DNA from 4 places in the Pantoea sp. AS142 genome. Region 2 is predicted to be linked to each of the others. Evidence: predicted binding sites of a transcription regulator. Region 2 holds the regulator's gene; each other region holds the start of a gene.
What was found. The regulator CRP, encoded in region 2, controls carbon source genes, mostly activating them, when cyclic AMP is high. The targets are predictions, from matches to a motif close to ATGTGANNNNNNTCACAT.
Positions count from the first base shown of each region.

Region 1: a site for CRP is predicted at 1,739-1,756, ahead of WFO64_RS17770 (6-phosphofructokinase). Genes of this name have one in related genera too.
Region 3: a site for CRP is predicted at 1,813-1,830, ahead of udp (uridine phosphorylase). Genes of this name have one in related genera too.
Region 4: a site for CRP is predicted at 2,153-2,170, ahead of WFO64_RS10615 (YjcB family protein). Genes of this name have one in related genera too.

Region 1 is NZ_JBBCMO010000010.1:157,051-161,542, reverse strand. Features, by position in the region: gene pqqF (pyrroloquinoline quinone biosynthesis protein PqqF) at 1-884, shown strand, start outside; gene WFO64_RS17775 (YceI family protein) at 1,000-1,584, shown strand; gene WFO64_RS17770 (6-phosphofructokinase) at 2,030-3,010, shown strand; gene WFO64_RS17765 (PTS sugar transporter subunit IIB) at 3,021-3,335, shown strand; gene WFO64_RS17760 (PTS sugar transporter subunit IIC) at 3,328-4,492, shown strand, end outside.
Region 2 is NZ_JBBCMO010000006.1:198,210-202,701, forward strand. Features, by position in the region: gene WFO64_RS13260 (YccS/YhfK family putative transporter) at 1-1,938, opposite strand, end outside; gene crp (cAMP-activated global transcriptional regulator CRP) at 1,996-2,628, opposite strand; gene WFO64_RS13270 (OsmC family protein) at 2,932-3,336, shown strand; gene WFO64_RS13275 (phosphoribulokinase) at 3,667-4,492, opposite strand, start outside.
Region 3 is NZ_JBBCMO010000008.1:17,311-21,802, reverse strand. Features, by position in the region: gene metE (5-methyltetrahydropteroyltriglutamate--homocysteine S-methyltransferase) at 1-456, shown strand, start outside; gene WFO64_RS14955 (dienelactone hydrolase family protein) at 805-1,638, opposite strand; gene udp (uridine phosphorylase) at 1,942-2,703, shown strand; gene WFO64_RS14945 (hypothetical protein) at 2,969-3,640, shown strand; gene rmuC (DNA recombination protein RmuC) at 3,768-4,492, shown strand, end outside.
Region 4 is NZ_JBBCMO010000004.1:252,395-256,886, reverse strand. Features, by position in the region: gene WFO64_RS10625 (oligosaccharide flippase family protein) at 1-752, shown strand, start outside; gene WFO64_RS10620 (ATP-grasp fold amidoligase family protein) at 761-1,711, shown strand; gene WFO64_RS10615 (YjcB family protein) at 1,766-2,047, opposite strand; gene soxS (superoxide response transcriptional regulator SoxS) at 2,304-2,729, opposite strand; gene soxR (redox-sensitive transcriptional activator SoxR) at 2,830-3,315, shown strand; gene WFO64_RS10600 (glutathione S-transferase family protein) at 3,355-4,020, shown strand; gene WFO64_RS10595 (NCS2 family permease) at 4,369-4,492, shown strand, end outside.

The DNA.
Region 1 (4,492 bases), on a different contig from region 2:
GACGGCGTTTTCGTCCGCTGTTTGCCGATCTGCGTCATCACGGTGGTAACGGCTGCTGGCAGGAAGTGGAGGGCGTATGGCAACTGACGCTTCAGCTGACGCCGGATGAGTCTGTGACCGATCGGGCGCTGAGTCAGATCGTCTTCGCCCTGACAGCACCGGTTGAGGCGGATGCGCCACCGGCGGCGCTGGAAAGCATCGCGATTCGTGCGCTGCTGCGACAGTTGCCCTATCAGCTGGCGGCCACCTTTACGCCTGGATGCTGGCGGGCGGCGCTGAAAGGGGGCAATGCGGCACTGCATTGGCGGATTGCCCGGCGGCTGAGCGCGTTGTCGCTGCCGGTTAATCCTGCCTTGCCGCCAACGCGCATGGCCACGCAAACCGGCATGACGCGCCTGCTGCACACCAGCGCGGACAATGCTCTGCTGCTGTTTATCCCGCTGCACCGTCCTGAACAGCTGGCTGCGCTGCGCGCGCTGGCGCTGATCTACGCGCCGCGCTTTTTCCAGCGTTACCGCGTTGATCAGCCAATCGGTTATGTGGTCAGCAGCCGTTATATGCGCTGTGCCGATGAAGACGGGGTGATGTTTGCGCTGCAGTCGCCCGATTACAGCGCGCTGTCGCTATTGCGCTACTGCCGTAATTTTCTGCGTTCACTGAACGAGACGCTGGCGGGCTGTGATCTGGTATCCCTGAAATCGCGTCTGCTGAGCCAGGACGTGGATCAGCCTCTGGCGCGGTTACGCGGTGACAACGGCCTGGCAGAACCGGACGCGGCGCAGATAGCAGCGCTGACCCTTGCTGACCTGCAACAGCTGCACCGCACCCTGATTCAGGATCGCCGCCGCTGGCGGGTGCTTTTCACCGGCGGCGAGAATGTGTAGCGCCTGTTACAAAATTGCTGAATTTATTTGAAAATTACCGACAAATCTCTTCACTGTCTATTCCGGGCAAACTGGACCACACTCAGTTTACTTTAGTCCGCATAAGGAATTGATCGTGAAGAACGTCAAACGTATTGCACTGCCCCTGTTAGCCGCTGCCACCCTCTACGCCCCGTTATCGCAGGCTGAGGCGATGCATTATCAGCTGAACCCTGAGCATACGTCGGTAATCGTTGCCTGGAACCATTTTGGCTTCTCGAACCCTACCGCGGATATCCCGGATGCAACCGGTAACCTGGTGTTTGATAAAGATCATCCCGAGTCCTCACGCGTTGACGTGACCCTGCCAGTCAGCAAAATCGACAGCCACGTTGCGGCGCTGACCAAAGAATTCAAAGGCGCTGAGTACTTCGACACCGCAAAATACCCGACCGCAACCTTCCACAGCACCAAGGTGGTGGCGAAGGGCGACAACAAATTTGACGTTGAAGGTAATCTGACCCTGAAAGGGATAACCAAACCGGTTACGCTGCACGCCACGCTGAACAAGCAGGGTGAGCATCCGATGGTGAAAAAGCAGGCGATTGGTTTTGATGCCACCGGCACCATCAAGCGTTCAGACTTTAAGCTGGATAAATATGTGCCAGCGGTGAGCGACGAGGTCACGCTGACCCTGTCAACGGAAGCCTACGCGAAGTAATCTGTCGGGGCGCAGCCGCTCACTGCTGCGCCTCAAATACGTTTTATCCCCCCTGCACGCTAATCTTCCCACCTGTTTCTCTGCCATAAAATAATCCTGATACAACCTAATCAAATATTTCCTTTACGCGTTATTCGGGTTAATACCATTAAAAATGAGGCGAATGTCACAAATTTGCAACACCAAAGAATAACGAAATCAGTGCCATTGTCTGGCGTCATAACATTCAGATGCGTGCGGTACTAACTCACTGATTTATATCATTTCGCCGGACGCAGTTTGCTCTTAAATAGTGTGACTCCCATCACAAAAATGGGCGGTAATATACTGCTGTCAAGACGCCTGCCCGAAAAAAACCGCTCATAACTGTGATCTCTTCTGCAAATAGCTACCCCGCTTCCCGGAAGAATAACCCTCAGCGGATTAAGCCAGTGAGGTGAGGGTGATGCGAATTGGAATGGTGATCAGTGGCGGGGATGTGACCGGCATTAATAATTTTGTCTTTCAGATTGGGCGTCTGGCGCAGGCGGAAATGGTGATATTTGACGGCGGCATTCCGGGCCTGCTGGGAAATATTCATCGTGAAATCAGCCAGCGTGATCTGCTCGACTTTTCCATCGCCTCAATTCCGGTTATGCAATCGGGCCGGACGCAAAAGAAACTGGTGCGCAACGAATATGAAAGTATTGCGCGTCAGCTTAAAAGCGCCCGCATTGACGTGTTAATTATGGCGGGCGGTGACGGGTCGCTGCAATTCCTCCACACCCTGTCGGCGTCCGGCGTTAATTGTTTCGGTGTCGGCATGACCATCGATAATGATGTCTTCGGCAGTGATTATACCCTGGGTTTTTCCACTGCCTGTGAGCAGGTATTAAAAGAGGTCTCGAAGCTGAGAAATACCGGGCGTGCCTTACCTGGCCGGGTATTTATGCTGGAATTACTCGGCGGCTATTGCGGCGAATTAACCCTGCAGTCGGCCATTAAATCAAACGCAGATATTGCCTTAATTCCGGAGTGCCAGATCCCGTTACCCCAACTGGCGCAGCGTATCACCCAGCGACTGGCGCAGCAGAACAGCGTGGTGATCCTCTGTTCAGAAGGCTACACCCGCGAATATTCGCCCGGTTTTCAGGGGGCAATCGACACCTTAATCAAACAGCTTGAACCGCTTATTGGCGTGCGCATCCGTAAAACCCTTCTTGGTTACGGATTGCGTAATGGAGAGCCCACCTGCGAAGAGATCTATCAGGGCACCATTATGGCCAGTGAAGTGGTGCGATGTATTCAGTCAGGCATGCGGAATAAAGCGGTCATTATTAACGGCAGCAATAAACCGATCCCGATTGATTTAATAAGCATGCAAAAACGCCTGGTCGATATTGACGGGCACCATTACAAACTCGCTAAACAACTCAATATAGTGTGAGGAAAAAACCATGCTGAAAATATTATGTGTCTGTGGTTGTGGATTAGGCTCCAGTTTTGCGATTGAGATGAGCGCAAAAGCGGTATTAAAAAAACTGGAAATTGAGGCCGATATCGATCACACCACCATTTCAGAAGCGAATGCGTTTAAGTCAGATATGATTCTGACGCAAAAAGCCTTTGCTGATGTATTAAATGCCGACGCCAGCCCGGAACAGATTAAACGGGTCATTATTCTTAACCGGCTGACTGATAAAGCAGAAATAGAGCAGAAGATCCTGGCATTTTTAAAAGAACGCAACGTAAAGGTCGCCGCCCATGAATAGTGTGATCGACTTTCTGGTAAAAGATCTGCTGGGGCAGGCATCCATTCTGATCGCTTTTATTGCCTTGATTGGTCTGCTGCTGCAAAAAAAATCGGCTGGTAAAGTGGTGGAAGGCACCTTTAAAACGCTGCTCGGCTTTTTAATTATGATGGCGGGTATCAATATTATTGTTGGCACGTTGACGTTCCTCAATACCATTTTTACCCACGGCTTTGGTATGCGCGGTTATATCACCGATGTGGCCGCCATTGCCGGGCTGGCTAACCGTGAGCTGGGCTCAGAAGTGGCGCTGACGCTGCTGGTGATCTTTATCGTTAATATCATCATCGCGCGACTGACACCCTTTAAGTACATCTTCCTGACCGGACAGGCCCTGCTGTGGATGGCGACGATTGGCGCGGTGATTGGCTATAAAGCGGGACTCACCGGCCTGCCGCTGATCCTGACCGGCGGTATTTTTGGCGGGATCATGGCCGTGGTGATGCCTGCACTGGCGCAGCCGGTGGTGCGGCGCATCACCGATTCGGACGATGTCGCCCTGGGTCACTTCTGCACTATTGGTTATCTGGTCACGGCGGCGGTCGCCAAAGTGGTCGGTAAAGGATCGCGCTCTACCGAAGACCTGAAGCTGCCTGATAACTTTAAGTTTCTGCAGGATACTTATCTGTCGATGGCGCTGGTGATGGTGCCGATGTACCTGATCCCCGCCGTGGCCGCCGGGCCAGCGTTTATTGCCCAATACAGCAACGGCATGAACTACCTGATGTATGCCTTTATGCAGTCGATTCAGTTCGTGGCCGGCGTCTTTGTGCTCTACAGCGGCGTCCGCCTGCTGCTTAACGAACTGGTGCCTGCCTTCCGGGGTATCGCCATGCGCGTGGTGCCGGATGCGAAACCGGCGCTGGACTGCCCGGTGATGTTTCCTTACGCCCCGAATGCCGTCATCGTCGGCTTCCTCGCTACCACGCTCGGCTCAATCGTCGGCATGCTGGTCTTCCCGATGTTTGGTCTGGCGATGATCCTGCCTGGTCTGCTGACCAACTTCTTTGCCGGTGGCACCGCCGGAGTCTTTGGTAATGCTATGGGCGGTCGGCGCGGCGCGATGATCGGCGGTTTTGTTCACGGACTCTTTATCACCGTTCTGCCCGCCATCCTGG
Region 2 (4,492 bases):
CTCACTGATGTTCTCCAGCTCATCCAGTAGATTGACCTGGGAGCTTGCACCATCATATTCCAGCCGCTGCTGGCACCGCTGCAGTGCGATTTCACAGGATTGCAGGTAACGCTCAGCCAGCGAGGCCGTGAGCATGGTGTGCTCACGTGCCAGAATCGTCATCGCATTGATATGCTCGACGATAAACTGACTGTGGGTGACCCAGAGCCGCATATCTTTAAGATACTGGGCGTTAAACGCGGGTTCCTGCATCGCCTGATTCAGTGAGTTAAACAGCGCATTATGGGCCTGATTAACCTGCACGCGCTGATAGGCGAGTTTCCCTGGCGACTGTTCGTCGCCCAGCAACAGCCGCAGCGCATCCTGATAGGTCTCCAGCGCGTCATGGGCGTTCTGCCGCAATAATCCGCTCTGCCACTGTGGCCACAGCCACAGCATCCCGCCAAAGGCAATCAGACAGCCCATCAGCGTATCCATCAGTCGCGGCAGCAGAAACTGCGCACCATTCAGCGACAGCAATTGCAGCGAGTAAACCGCCGTAACCGTAAAGCCAATCATCGACCAGCCATAGAACTGGCGGGTGAAGCGATAGCTGATGAACGTTATCGCCAGCATGGTCAGCAGCACCAGCGATTCCGGCACCGCCAGGCGTAGCGTGGCGGCCGCGATCACCAGCCCCGCAAAGGTGCCCAGCGCCCGGTGCTGAATGCGGACACGGGTGGCGCTATAGCCGTTCTGGCTGACGAACATAATGGTCATCAGGATCCAGTAGGGTTTGGGGATGTTGAAGAACAGCGCCAGCGCGCTGCCCAGCATCAACATCACCGCAAAGCGACCCGCCGTGCGCAGTGCCGACGAGCGAAACGAGAGGTAACTGCGCAGCGCCGGTAACAGCGGCAGTCGGCGCTGACGGTCGGCCATCAGATCGCGCTGATAAAGCGGTTTCTGCGTGCGCAGCACCCGCGCGATACGGTTGAAGTGGTAGAGGCAGAAGTTACCCACCGGATTGTCGGGATGCTGATGGGTGATCTTCTCCAGCGCGCCGAGCTGTTTATCCATCGCAAAGCGATCGGGTAACTGGTGATAGAGAATGTTATCCGCCAGCACCCGCAGTCGGGCCGAGATAGTTTTGGCATTCCAGCGGATCACCGCTTCGGCATGGCTCTGCTCGACCAGCTTCTGCACCTCTTCCGGCCGATGGAGGCTGACTGAGATATGCTCCTGCAAATCCAGCGCCACCTGAAAGGCGCGCGTCAGCCGTTTATGACTGTGATCGCGGCTTGCCGACAGCATATGCATCTGCTGATAACAGGTGGTGATGAGGTCGACCACTTTCTGCTGGCGAGCCAGCAGCGGCGGTAGCGCCTTTTCCGGATCGGTCAGCTGCGTCAGCAGGGTATATTTGGCGTCACAATAGTTAGCCAGTTCACGGTAGATCAGGCTCAGGCTTTCGCGCATCGGCTGCTCTTTCCACAGCCAGAACCAGAACCAGTTAAACAGCCCATACCATAACGTGCCGCCGATATAGAGCAATGGGGGAACATAGATTGGCATGCGGCCAATCAGGCTCAGGGTAAAGATGGCGGCGATAAGGGTGCCGGGCAGCAGGCGACCATGCAGCGGGCTGATCTCCCCGGTGACGCCGAGCAACAATGGCATGGCGAACAGGATCAGCGGCAGGGGAATAGCATGCAGGGTGAGCCACTGAATCAGAAAGCTGCCGAGGGCAAACAAGCTGCCGCCAACAATCAGACGTTTAAAGAAGCGTTTATGCGGCGTATCCAGCCCGGCGATATTGCAGCAGGCGGGCACTAACGAGAACAGCAGACCTTTTTGCAGGTCGCCAGCCAGCCAGCCCAGCGCCACAGGCAGACAAAGCACCAGCGTTTGCCGCAAGGCATAGTTAACTTCAGGATGGTAAATAATTCGACGCCACATCGGCTCAACACAAACAATAACGGCGTGATGTTGCCATCACGCCGTGGGTGACAGGAATTAGCGGGTGCCGTAAACGACGATGGTTTTGCCGTGTGCGGAAATCAGGTTCTGATCTTCAAGCATCTTCAAAATACGGCCCACGGTTTCACGTGAACAACCAACAATCTGACCAATTTCCTGACGAGTGATTTTAATTTGCATGCCGTCGGGATGCGTCATGGCATCTGGCTGCTTCGCCAGGTTAAGCAGGGTCTGTGCAATGCGTCCGGTCACGTCGAGGAAAGCGAGGTTACCTACTTTTTCAGACGTCACCTGAAGGCGACGCGCCATCTGCGATGAGAGTCGCATCAGGATATCGGGGTTAACCTGGATCAGTTGACGGAATTTTTTGTAAGAAATCTCCGCCACTTCACACGCGCTTTTCGCACGTACCCAGGCGCTGCGCTCCTGGCCTTCTTCGAACAGGCCAAGCTCACCAATAAAATCGCCCTGATTCAGGTAAGAAAGAATCATCTCTTTGCCTTCTTCATCTTTAATCAGAACCGCGACGGAACCTTTCACGATGTAGTAGAGCGTTTCTGCTTTTTCACCTTGATGAATCAGCGTACTTTTGGATGGATACTTGTGAATATGGCAATGGGACAGGAACCATTCGAGTGTAGGGTCTGTTTGCGGTTTGCCGAGAACCATTCGCTATTATCCTCTGTTGTAATCGTGCCCAAAATACAGGGGGCAGTTTTCCCTGTCAGGCGGTGAAAGCTTTAAGCGTTTCCATTTCAGGAAATCATTCGGGCCGCATCAGGCGCAGTGCGCATCATTCTTCCCGGCTTCGCCATCGGGTGACGAAAAATATTTTCAGCACTGTTTGTAGCACAGCTTTTGTCGACTGTCTTCTGTTGTCTCGCTTCAGCTACAGGCGGATTTCTCTGGATTGCTGTTTACCTGGCGAAAGCGTACGCTGGCGACAAAACAGCGTATTCCGGAGCAAAAATCATGCAGGCAAGAGTGAAATGGGTAGAAGGGTTGACATTTCTCGGAGAATCCTCATCCGGCCATCAGATACTGATGGATGGAAATTCGGGTGATAAAGCGCCCAGCCCAATGGAGATGGTGCTGATGGCGGCGGGTGGATGCAGCGCGATTGACGTAGTATCAATTCTGCAAAAAGGCCGCAACGATGTGGCTGATTGTGAAGTAAAACTGACCTCAGAACGTCGTGAAGAGACGCCGCGAATCTTTACGCACATCAACCTGCATTTTATTGTGAGTGGCAAAACGCTCCAGGATAAAGCGGTCTCACGCGCAGTGGATCTTTCTGCTGAAAAGTATTGCTCTGTTGCCATCATGCTGGGTAAAGGCGTCACCCTTACCCACAGCTATGAAGTGATCGAACTGTAATAGTCGGAGGGGCTTTTTAGGGGCAATGGCAAAAACGGATTCGTGTAGTCTTAAGACCGTGCCTGCGCAGTGAACCGGGTCAGATCGAAACGTCGCTTAAGCCAATCCCTGGCCGCTCCGGTCCGCGCGATTACGCACCTCATCCCTGAGGTGCGCCCGTAGCCGGGCCAACGCTTTGCGTTGTTCAAAAACGCTCCCGGCGTTTTTGTCCCCTGGCGCAGGACGCTTTCCTGCTCAGACCCGGTTCCCCACGTGTTAAGCTTTTTCGCTGCTGTAAGACTCACCCTGCATTGGCATTGGCATTAGTCTGATGAGGTCCTTTCTGACCTTTTATTCAATGCGTTTACCTTCCATCAGCCGCTTCACCAGCGGCCCCATAATCAACTCCATCGCCAGACCCATTTTGCCGCCCGGCACCACCAGCGTATTAATGTGCGAGATAAACGAACCCTGCAACATTGCCAGCAGATAGGGGAAGTCGATATCTTCCACCGCCTGAAAGTGAATCACCACAAAGCTCTCATCCAGTGACGGAATGGCACGGGCGGCGAACGGATTCGAGGTATCCACGGTTGGGACGCGCTGAAAGTTGATATGGGTGCGTGAAAACTGTGGGGTAATGAAGTTGATATAATCTTCCATCGATCGCACCACTGAATCCATCACCGCTTCACGTGAATGACCGCGTTCACCGGTGTCCCGCACCAGCTTCTGAATCCACTCCAGGTTAACAATCGGCACCACGCCGACCAGCAGATCAACCTGTTCCGCCACGTTATGCTGCGCCGTCACTACGCCGCCATGTAGTCCTTCATAGAAGAGAATATCAGTGTCCTGCGGCAGCGGCTGCCACGGTGTAAAGGTGCCGGGCACCTGATTCCACGGTACCGCTTCATCGTAGGTGTGCAGATATTTACGCGCCTGTCCCTGTCCGCTGTGACCATACTCTCTAAAGCTCTGTTCCAGCAGGCCAAAATCATTGGCTTCGGGGCCGAAGTAACTGACATGACGTCCTAAATCGCGCGCCTTACGAATCGCCATATCCATTTCAGGGCGGGTAAAGCGGTGAAAGCTGTCACCTTCCAGCTCCGCTGCATTGAGGTCGAGTTGCTGAAAGATTTTACGAAACGCGAGGCTGGTGGTGGTGGTTCCTGCG
Region 3 (4,492 bases), on a different contig from region 2:
GAAGGTCTGCCCCTGCATCAGTCTGAGTGGGCCGCCTACCTGAACTGGGCGGTGGAGGCCTTCCGGCTGAATGCGGCGGTAGCGCGGGATGAAACCCAGATTCACACCCATATGTGTTACTGCGAATTCAACGACATTATGGACTCGATTGCGGCGCTGGATGCGGATGTGATCACTATCGAAACCTCGCGATCTGACATGGATCTACTGGAGGCGTTTGAACACCTCGACTATCCGAATGAAATCGGCCCTGGCGTCTATGATATCCACTCGCCTAACGTTCCCAGCGTGGAGTGGATAGAAACGCTGTTGCGGAAGGCGGCGAAGCGGATCCCGGAATCGCGTCTATGGGTGAACCCGGATTGCGGTCTGAAAACGCGTGGCTGGACGGAAACGCGTCAGGCGCTGGCGAACATGGTGACGGCGGCGAAAAAGCTGCGAGGTGAAACGGTGTAGGAAATTTGGTCGAGTGACGAAAAAACAGGGGCGCAGAAGCGCCCCTGTTTTATGACAAATATTGCCCCGATCCGCTGTGAAATTGAGCTTGCGAAGGAAACTTAGTCAGATTCGAAAGACGCTTAAGCCAATTTCTGGCTGCTCAGCACGCGCGATGATGCACCTCATCCCTGGGGCGCGCCCGTAGCCTGGCCAACGCGTTGCGTTGTTCAAAAACGTTCCCGGCGTTTTTTGTCCATAGCGCGGGACGTTTTCTTCTTCTGCCCATGTTCCCTGAATTACTCCGTTACGGTCAGATTGACCCTGATTTCGACTGTTCAGCAGTCTGTGCGGCGAGCATGCGTGATGTTACTGCGATGCAACGCCATACTGCCTGAACCAGGTCAGCATCCGCTGCCAGCCATCATTGGCAGATTCAGCATGGTAGCTCGTGCGGTAGTCAGCATTAAAGGCATGTCCGGCTTCGGGATAGACGATAATCTCTGCGGTCGCATTGGCGGCATGCAGCGCCTGACGCATCTGCTCGACGCTCTCCAGCGGAATGCCTTCATCCTGACCGCCATATAAGCCCAATACCGGCGCACTCAGATCGACCGCGACATCAATAGGGTGCTTCTGCTGCTTCAGCGTGCGCTCGCCGGTCAGCCGCCCATACCAGGCCACTGCAGCGCGCAGCTGCGGGTTATGCGCTGCGTAGAGCCAGCTGATGCGGCCACCCCAGCAAAAACCGGTGATGCCCATGCGACGGATATCACCGCCGTTACGTGCGGCCCAGTTGGCAGCATGATCAAGATCGGCCAGCACTTGGGTATCCGGCACTTTACTGACCAGCTCGGTGAACAGCGTCGGGATATCATGATACTCAGCCGGATCGCCCTCGCGAAAATAGAGTTCAGGTGCAATCGCCAGATAACCTTCCAGCGCCAGACGACGGCAAATGTCCCGGATGTGTTCATGTACACCAAAGATCTCCTGCACCACCAGCACGACAGGCAACGGGCCTTCTGCTGAGTGCGGTTTTGCAAAAAATGCTGGCATGTTTTCGCCCTGGCTGGGCACTGAGGTTTCACCCGCGTGAATGGCCGGGCTGTCGGTAATAATGGTGGTGGAGGCGGTGGGTTGCACGGCAGGGGCAAAGCCGTCCGTCGCCGGTTTATGTGCCATATTATCACTGGGTTTCATTATTCTCTCCGTGCAATCATTTGCGCAATCACGTAACTATAGCCTGGCCGGAAAGTGTATGCGCCAGGTGTTGGGTAACAGAATCAACAGCGAACATAATCATCCACCTCTTTAGCACTGCGCTGTCCCTGACACAGCCTCACCGAGGGCTATCCGGACCAGGAAGAGGTGATTTTGTGGTATAGATCGCATTTTTGCTTCCACGAAATGTAACTTTCATTTTCTTAAGTGAATGTTGTCACATATTTATCGGGCGTGCTGGCGTAAAGTGGCGCGCTACCTTCCCTCAACAGGAGTCTGAAAATGACACAGTCTGACGTTTTCCATCTTGGCCTGACTAAAGCCGATCTGCAGGGCGCTACCCTGGCGATTGTGCCGGGCGATCCGGAGCGTGTGAAGAAAATTGCCGGACTGATGGAAGATGCCACGCATCTCGCCTCACACCGTGAATTTACCTCCTGGCTGGCAAAACTTGATGGTAAGCCCGTCGTTGTCTGCTCAACCGGCATTGGCGGCCCTTCTACGTCGATTGCGGTCGAAGAGCTTGCACAGCTTGGCGTAGATACCTTCCTGCGAGTCGGCACCACTGGCGCTATCCAGCCGCATATCAATGTCGGCGATGTGCTGGTGACCACCGCGTCAGTTCGCCTGGACGGAGCCAGCCTGCATTTTGCGCCGATGGAGTTCCCGGCAGTGGCGGATTTCACCTGCACGACTGCACTGGTTGCCGCAGCTGAAGCCTGCGGTGCCAAAACGCATATCGGCATCACCGCCTCCTCTGACACCTTCTATCCGGGCCAGGAGCGCTACGACACCGTCTCGGGTCGCGTTGTCAGTCGCTTTAAGGGATCAATGAAAGAGTGGCAGGAGATGGGCGTTCTCAACTATGAGATGGAATCCGCTACGTTGTTAACCATGTGCGCCAGCCAGGGTCTGCGCGCCGGCATGGTGGCGGGCGTCATTGTGAACCGTACTCAGAAAGAGATCCCGGATGCGGTCACTATGAAACAGACAGAAAATGATGCAGTGAAGATTGTGGTCGAAGCGGCGCGTCGCTTACTATAACGACCGCATCTGGCAGCAGGTTTTTTGTCCGGACTCAAAACCCGCTGCCGGTCGTTAGCGGCGCGTAGTATCAGTGAAACCTGAGCGTTTTTATGCGCAATACCATTTCTGTCCGACGTCCTGCCCCTGGCGCTAATCCTGCCGCATTCCATGCCCGGCTGGAACGCGGTGCCGAACGTTTCCGTGCCGCCATGCAACAGGGCGACTACGCAGGGCCACCCAATGCTGTGAAGAGGTATTGCGCTTTATGCCCAATCAGATATAGGTGCTGAGCGACTACGCGCTCTGCCTGCTGCGTCTGGGCCAGTACAAGAAATTGGATAAAATCTACCAGAAGATTTATCAGTCGCCGCCCGCAGTGCAGGCTACGGCCTTTGAAACCTGGCTGGAGGGTTTAACCGACGTGTGCGGCTGGCTGGATAAAAAGGACGAGGTGGCGCGTCATGGCCTGGCGCCGCTGATGCGCTCTGATGCGCGTTTCAGTCAGGGGCAGCGCGCCGCGTTTACCGCTCCGCAACCTGAGCCTGTCGATCTCACTCATCTGCAGCAGAATGTCATCGCTTTCTGCCTCTGTAGCGATCAGCCGCGCTACGGCGAAACCTTAATTAACAACGTTGAAGTGGCACCTGAGCTCAATCCCGGCTGGGTCTGCCGCTTCAACCTTGATGACAGCGTGCCGCAGCATGTCTGGCAGCGTCTTGAGCAGCCGCGCGTCCAACAGCTCGATACGTCCCACAAGAAAACGCTGTTTCCGACCCTGTGGCGTTTCCTGGTGATGGACGATCCTGAGGTGAAGCGCTTTATTGTGCGTGGTGCCGACTCGAGCGCCGCTAAGGGCAGCAGACAGCGCGTAGCAATCACCTCCGGAGAGACGGCCTGGCGCTATCTGGCACAGGTGAAAAAGGGTGAATGCTGCGGCCAATGCCGTTTTTTCTGATTGATGAGTGGCAGGCGGGAAAGCGACAGGGGTGGGACTGTAGGGCGCTGAGTCTTGCAAAATTATCTGGACATTCATACAGTGCGACTCTACCTTTTTCCTCAGCAGCCAGAGTCGCGGGGAAATCATGGATCAGCACATCATCATCAGCGCCTGTCTGGCACTTGCCGGGTTAGGGATTGGCTGGATACTGGCACAGTTACGTGCCGGCCATCAGGTCGCCAGTTTTCAGACCGAGCGCCGTCTGCTGGAAGAGGCGCAACAGCGTCAGCAGCAGCAAATCGAACAGCTTCAGCAGCAGACGCAACAGCGTGAACAGGAGCTTCGTCAGCTTCATGGGGCACTGAGCGGCGCCAATGAGCGACTGCAGCAGCTTGATTACTGGCGTAATGAAAGTGAGCAGCTTAATCGTGAACTGCGCAATCAGCTGGAGGTCAACAGCGCGCAGGAAGCGGAGCTGCGCGAGGTGACCATTCGCCTTGAAGAGACCCGTTTCGCCGCGGAAGAGAAACAGCGCCTGCTGACTAACAGCGAACAACGCCTTAGTGCCCAGTTTGAAAACCTCGCCAACCGTATTTTTGAAAACAGCGGCCGTCGCGTCGATGAACAGAACCGGCAAAGTCTGGACGGGCTGATTGGCCCATTGCGTGAACAGCTTGATGGCTTCCGTCGTCAGGTTCATGAAAGCTTTGGCGCAGAGGCGCGTGAGCGGCATACCCTGACCCATGAAATCCGGCAGTTACAGCAGTTGAATGCGCAGATGGCGCAGGAGGCGCTCAATCTGACCAAAGCGCTGAAGGGCGACAATAAAATCCAGGGTAACTGGGGTGAAGTAGTGCTGAGTCGCGTACT
Region 4 (4,492 bases), on a different contig from region 2:
TGACGCTGTCGATTGTGGCAGTGACCCTGGTACCTTACCTGATTAAGCGTCACAACTTCTATCAGGACCATCAGGATCAGATGCCGCCGCGCGAAAAGCGCACTGCCTATCTGCGTTATCTGATGTATGCCGGTCTGCCACTGGCGATCTCCAGCATCTTTATCTCGGTGCAGGTTAAAGCGGCGCAGATGTTCCTGGCAGGCACGGCACCTGCGCGCGACCTCGGCCTGTTTGCGGCGGCGAACACCATTTCCGCCTCCTGGATTTTCATCCCGGTGGCGCTCATCACCTCCTGCTTTACTGAAATTTTCAGGGAGCGCGGCGAGGTCGCCATTAAGCTCGCTGCGCGGCTCCATGGTTACGTTATGGGGGTTTCATTGTTGATGCTGCTGGTCATTTCGCTTTATGGCGAGCGGATCATTATTACGTTGTACGGACCGGAATACACACAGTCAGGAAGTCTCATTACGTTGCTGTCGATGGCGACCAGCTTTTCGGCAATGGGGACTGTAGCGTATCGCTACATGGTCAAAGAGGGAGGATTTAACTATTTGCTGAGGAAAATCATCTGCCTGATGGTCATCAGTTTGCCGCTCTCCTGGTGGTTGATCCAGGGTCACGGCATCATGGGGGCCGCGTGGAGCGTTTTCCTTTCAGAGCTTTTGTCCCTGACCGTAATGAATTACTTCTTTAAAAACGGCGTCATTCAAAAGATTCAGGTTTCCTCACTCAACTACAAAACATACAAATGAGGTCAGATATGCTCAAGTTGAAAGAAGAACTCAGAAGAAGTGTGCAGTACTTTATTAAGAAGATGCCCTGGGCTTATCAGGACCGCATCTACTACTTCCATAAGTTCAGAAAGCTGCCCAATCTGCGTCAGCCAAAAGTGTTCAACGAGAAGGTGTTGTACCGTAAGTTTATCTTCGGCGATTACCAGAACTACGGTCGTCTGTCAGATAAGTACTCGGTGCGCGAATTCATTGCTGAAAAAATCGGTAATGAATACCTGATCCCGCTGGTACACGAAACCACTGACCCGACCACGCTGAACAGCTTACCGTGCTGGAAAGGGACGGTGATCAAGCCGAACCACGCCTCCAACATGGTAGAAATTCTGCTGGAAGAGCCGGACGCACTGCGCAAGCAGCAGATCATTCATGACTGCTATCGCTGGCTCAAGACCGACTTTGCCAACGAAGCGCGTGAGATTCACTATCGCTACATCAAGCCGCGCATCCTGGTGGAGAAGTACATTGGCGATGGCAAAAGCGCGCCGATAGATTACAAATTCCATATGTTCAACAAGCGTGATGGCAAGTTCGAATATGTGTTGCAGGTGATCTACAACCGCTGCCAGCCGCTGCTGTCGATGAATTTCTATGTGAATAACCTCAACGAGGCGTATCACAAGATTCGTGACACCGGTCTGGATGTCTCACCGATTATGCCGTCACTGGAACATGCGCTCGAACTGAGCAAGAAGCTGGCCAGTGATTTCGACTATGTGCGTGTGGACTGGTACATCCATGACGAACGAATCTACTTTGGCGAACTGACCTTCACCCCAGGTGCAGGACTGGTTACCGGATTAGATCGGGGTTTAAACCAGATGATGGGAGATATGTGGATTCAGGACCGCCGCGGAACGCAGAGCCCGGGCGTTAGAGTGCAGGATGTTAATATCCCTGCCATGTTGAAGAAAATTTAAGCACACACAGCAATATAAAAAACCCCGCATAGCGGGGTTTTTTATGCGCAAAAATCAGGGCATCGGCCAGTCAGCAGGGGCCTGGCTCATCGCATCGATAAACGCATGCTTCGAGATTTCCAGGAAGTTATACACATTTTCCATGCTCAGGGTAATATCCATCAGGCCGGTCACAAACCAGCAGGTCATGCCCAAACCAATCCCGCTACACATAAACGCCATCACGTGACGGCTATCCTGACGAAGTTTGGTTTTCAGGGTGCTGGCAAAAAACATCATGATTGCGCTCAGCAATTCCCAACGCATAACAAGAAAACTGGCGGTTAACGTAGCCATTGGCCGGACCTCAATATCAGTAGGTATTCCTGACAATCTGCGGACATCACCGGCGGCGGAAAAGTGTGTCAGGGAGTGCTTTTTCGCCGTCAACCCAGGTTCAAAGTGTGACTTGCGTCACATTATATCATTCGATTTTAAATTTTGAACAAAATTTGACTCTGGTATGGTAGTTGGCTGAAGGAAAATTGAGCCGTAGCAGATAACATGCGGGGAATTTCAGTCAGATGCGCCTGTTTTCAGGCGCATCTGAGGATCAACGAACCGGACAGCACTCGCCGGTAGTGCGCTGGGTAAAACTGGTACTGCCCTCGTTGCAGCCAAAGCTCAGCAGGCGAGGGCGCTGAATCGCCTGACGCCGCATGGTGTGGCGATAAGCCGTTGGTGTCTGCGAAAACTGACGACGAAAAACGCGTGAAAACGTCTGTTGCGAGTCATAACCATACTGCATCGCAATATCAAAGACCGGACGCTGTGTCTGAGACAACGCCTCAGCGGCCAGCGTCAGGCGACGTTCACGAATATATCCACCCAGCGTCTGTTTCGTCACGGAACGGAACATACGCTGCAGATGCCATTTCGAATAGCCCGATTTCGCCGCAACCTCATCGATCGACAGGCTCTTGTCGAGGTTCTGGTCAATCCAGTCCGTCAGGGAATGAATGATCTCTTCTTGCATCATAGCCTCATCCTTCTGGTGCTTAATAAACGGTAAGGGGAGTTTAGTCGTTTTGATGGAGAGCGAGTATAATTCCTCAAGTTAACTTGAGGTAAAGAGCCTGATGAAAAAAGAACGCAACTATCCAAAGCCGGTCTTAACACCGGGTGAAGTGGCGCGCCGCAGCGGGGTGGCGGTCTCGGCGCTGCACTTCTATGAAACCAAAGGGCTGATCTTCAGCACTCGTAACAGCGGCAATCAGCGGCGATACAGCCGTGACGTGCTGCGACGCGTCGCTATTATCAAGATTGCTCAGCGTATCGGCATTCCGTTGTCAACGGTCAGTGACAGTCTGGATCACATTCCAGTTAACAAGCGCATGTCGACACCGGAGTGGAATGCGCTGACCCAGCACTGGCGCGAAGAACTGGATAAGCGGATTGAAACCCTGACCCGCCTGCGCAATGATCTGGATGGCTGTATCGGCTGCGGTTGCCTGTCGATGCGCGACTGTCCGCTGCGTAACCCCGGTGACCGGCTGGGTCAACAGGGCTCGGGTGCGGTGCTGCTCGACCCGGAACAGGATGATAAACATTCGGACGTGGAGTGACGTCTATACTAGGGGAAGGTCAAAACACAGGGAATCATGATGATCACCGTTCACCATCTTGAGAAATCACGCTCGCATCGGGTGCTGTGGCTGCTGGAAGAGCTGGAAGTGCCCTATCAGATTAAACGCTACCAACGTGAACCGACGATGCTGGCACCCGAGGCGCTGAAAAAAGTACATCCACTAGGAAAATCGCCGGTTATTACTGACGGGAACCAGGTGGTGGCAGAATCCGGTGCCATTCTCGAATACCTTGAAGAGAAATATGACCACGCGTTCCGGCTGCAAGTCAGTGATGAGGCGTCACGGTTGCAGTGCCGCTACTGGCTGCACTATGCCGAAGGCTCGCTAATGCCGCTGCTGGTGATGAAGCTGATCTTCGGTCAGATGGGTAAAGCGCCAGTGCCGTGGCTGCTGCGTCCGGTTGGTGCGGCCTTTGGCAAAGGGGTGCAGAAGGCTTTCCTGGATAAACAGCTGAAGCCGCACAGGCAGATGATCGAACAGCATCTGGCGACGCATCCCTGGTTTGCCGGTGAGCGTTTCACCATTGCGGATATCCAGATGAGCTTTCCGCTGCTGGCACTGGCGCGCCGTGCCGGACTGGATCAGATGCCCGCCACTGAAAAATGGTTGCAGACGGTGCAGCAGCGCGCCGCCTGGCAGCGCGCGATTGCGCAGGGCGGCGAGCTTTCGCTGCCTGGTTAATCGTCTCTCTCCACCGGCGCGTGCTGTACGATCACCGATGCGCCGGTGCAAATTCTCTCTTTATATGACATTAAGTTTATGGCCTCAGCGTTTCAGACTGGTCTCTGCCAGCCTGTTACGCCCAATCTTTATGCCAAAGAATCTCCCTCTTAGAGTTGAAAACGTGGCGCTAAACGCCGGATAATCGCATGCCTTTTTATCTGGCCGTTTTTGATGGCTAATTATCTGCGGCAAGGTAAACGTTTGCCTGGCGGTTTAATCCGGGCAGTGTCGCCATTTATCCGCTTATTCCAGGGACAGCGATGGTCGCAGAGCGATCCACACAACAAAAATTTTTGAGGCTCAACTATGTCAACTGAATCACGCCCGGCCAGTGGAAAACTGGACGCCTGGTTCTCGATCTCGGCGCGCGGCAGCAGCGTGCGTCAGGAAATTCTGGCCGGACTCACCACCTTTCTGGCGATGGTCTACT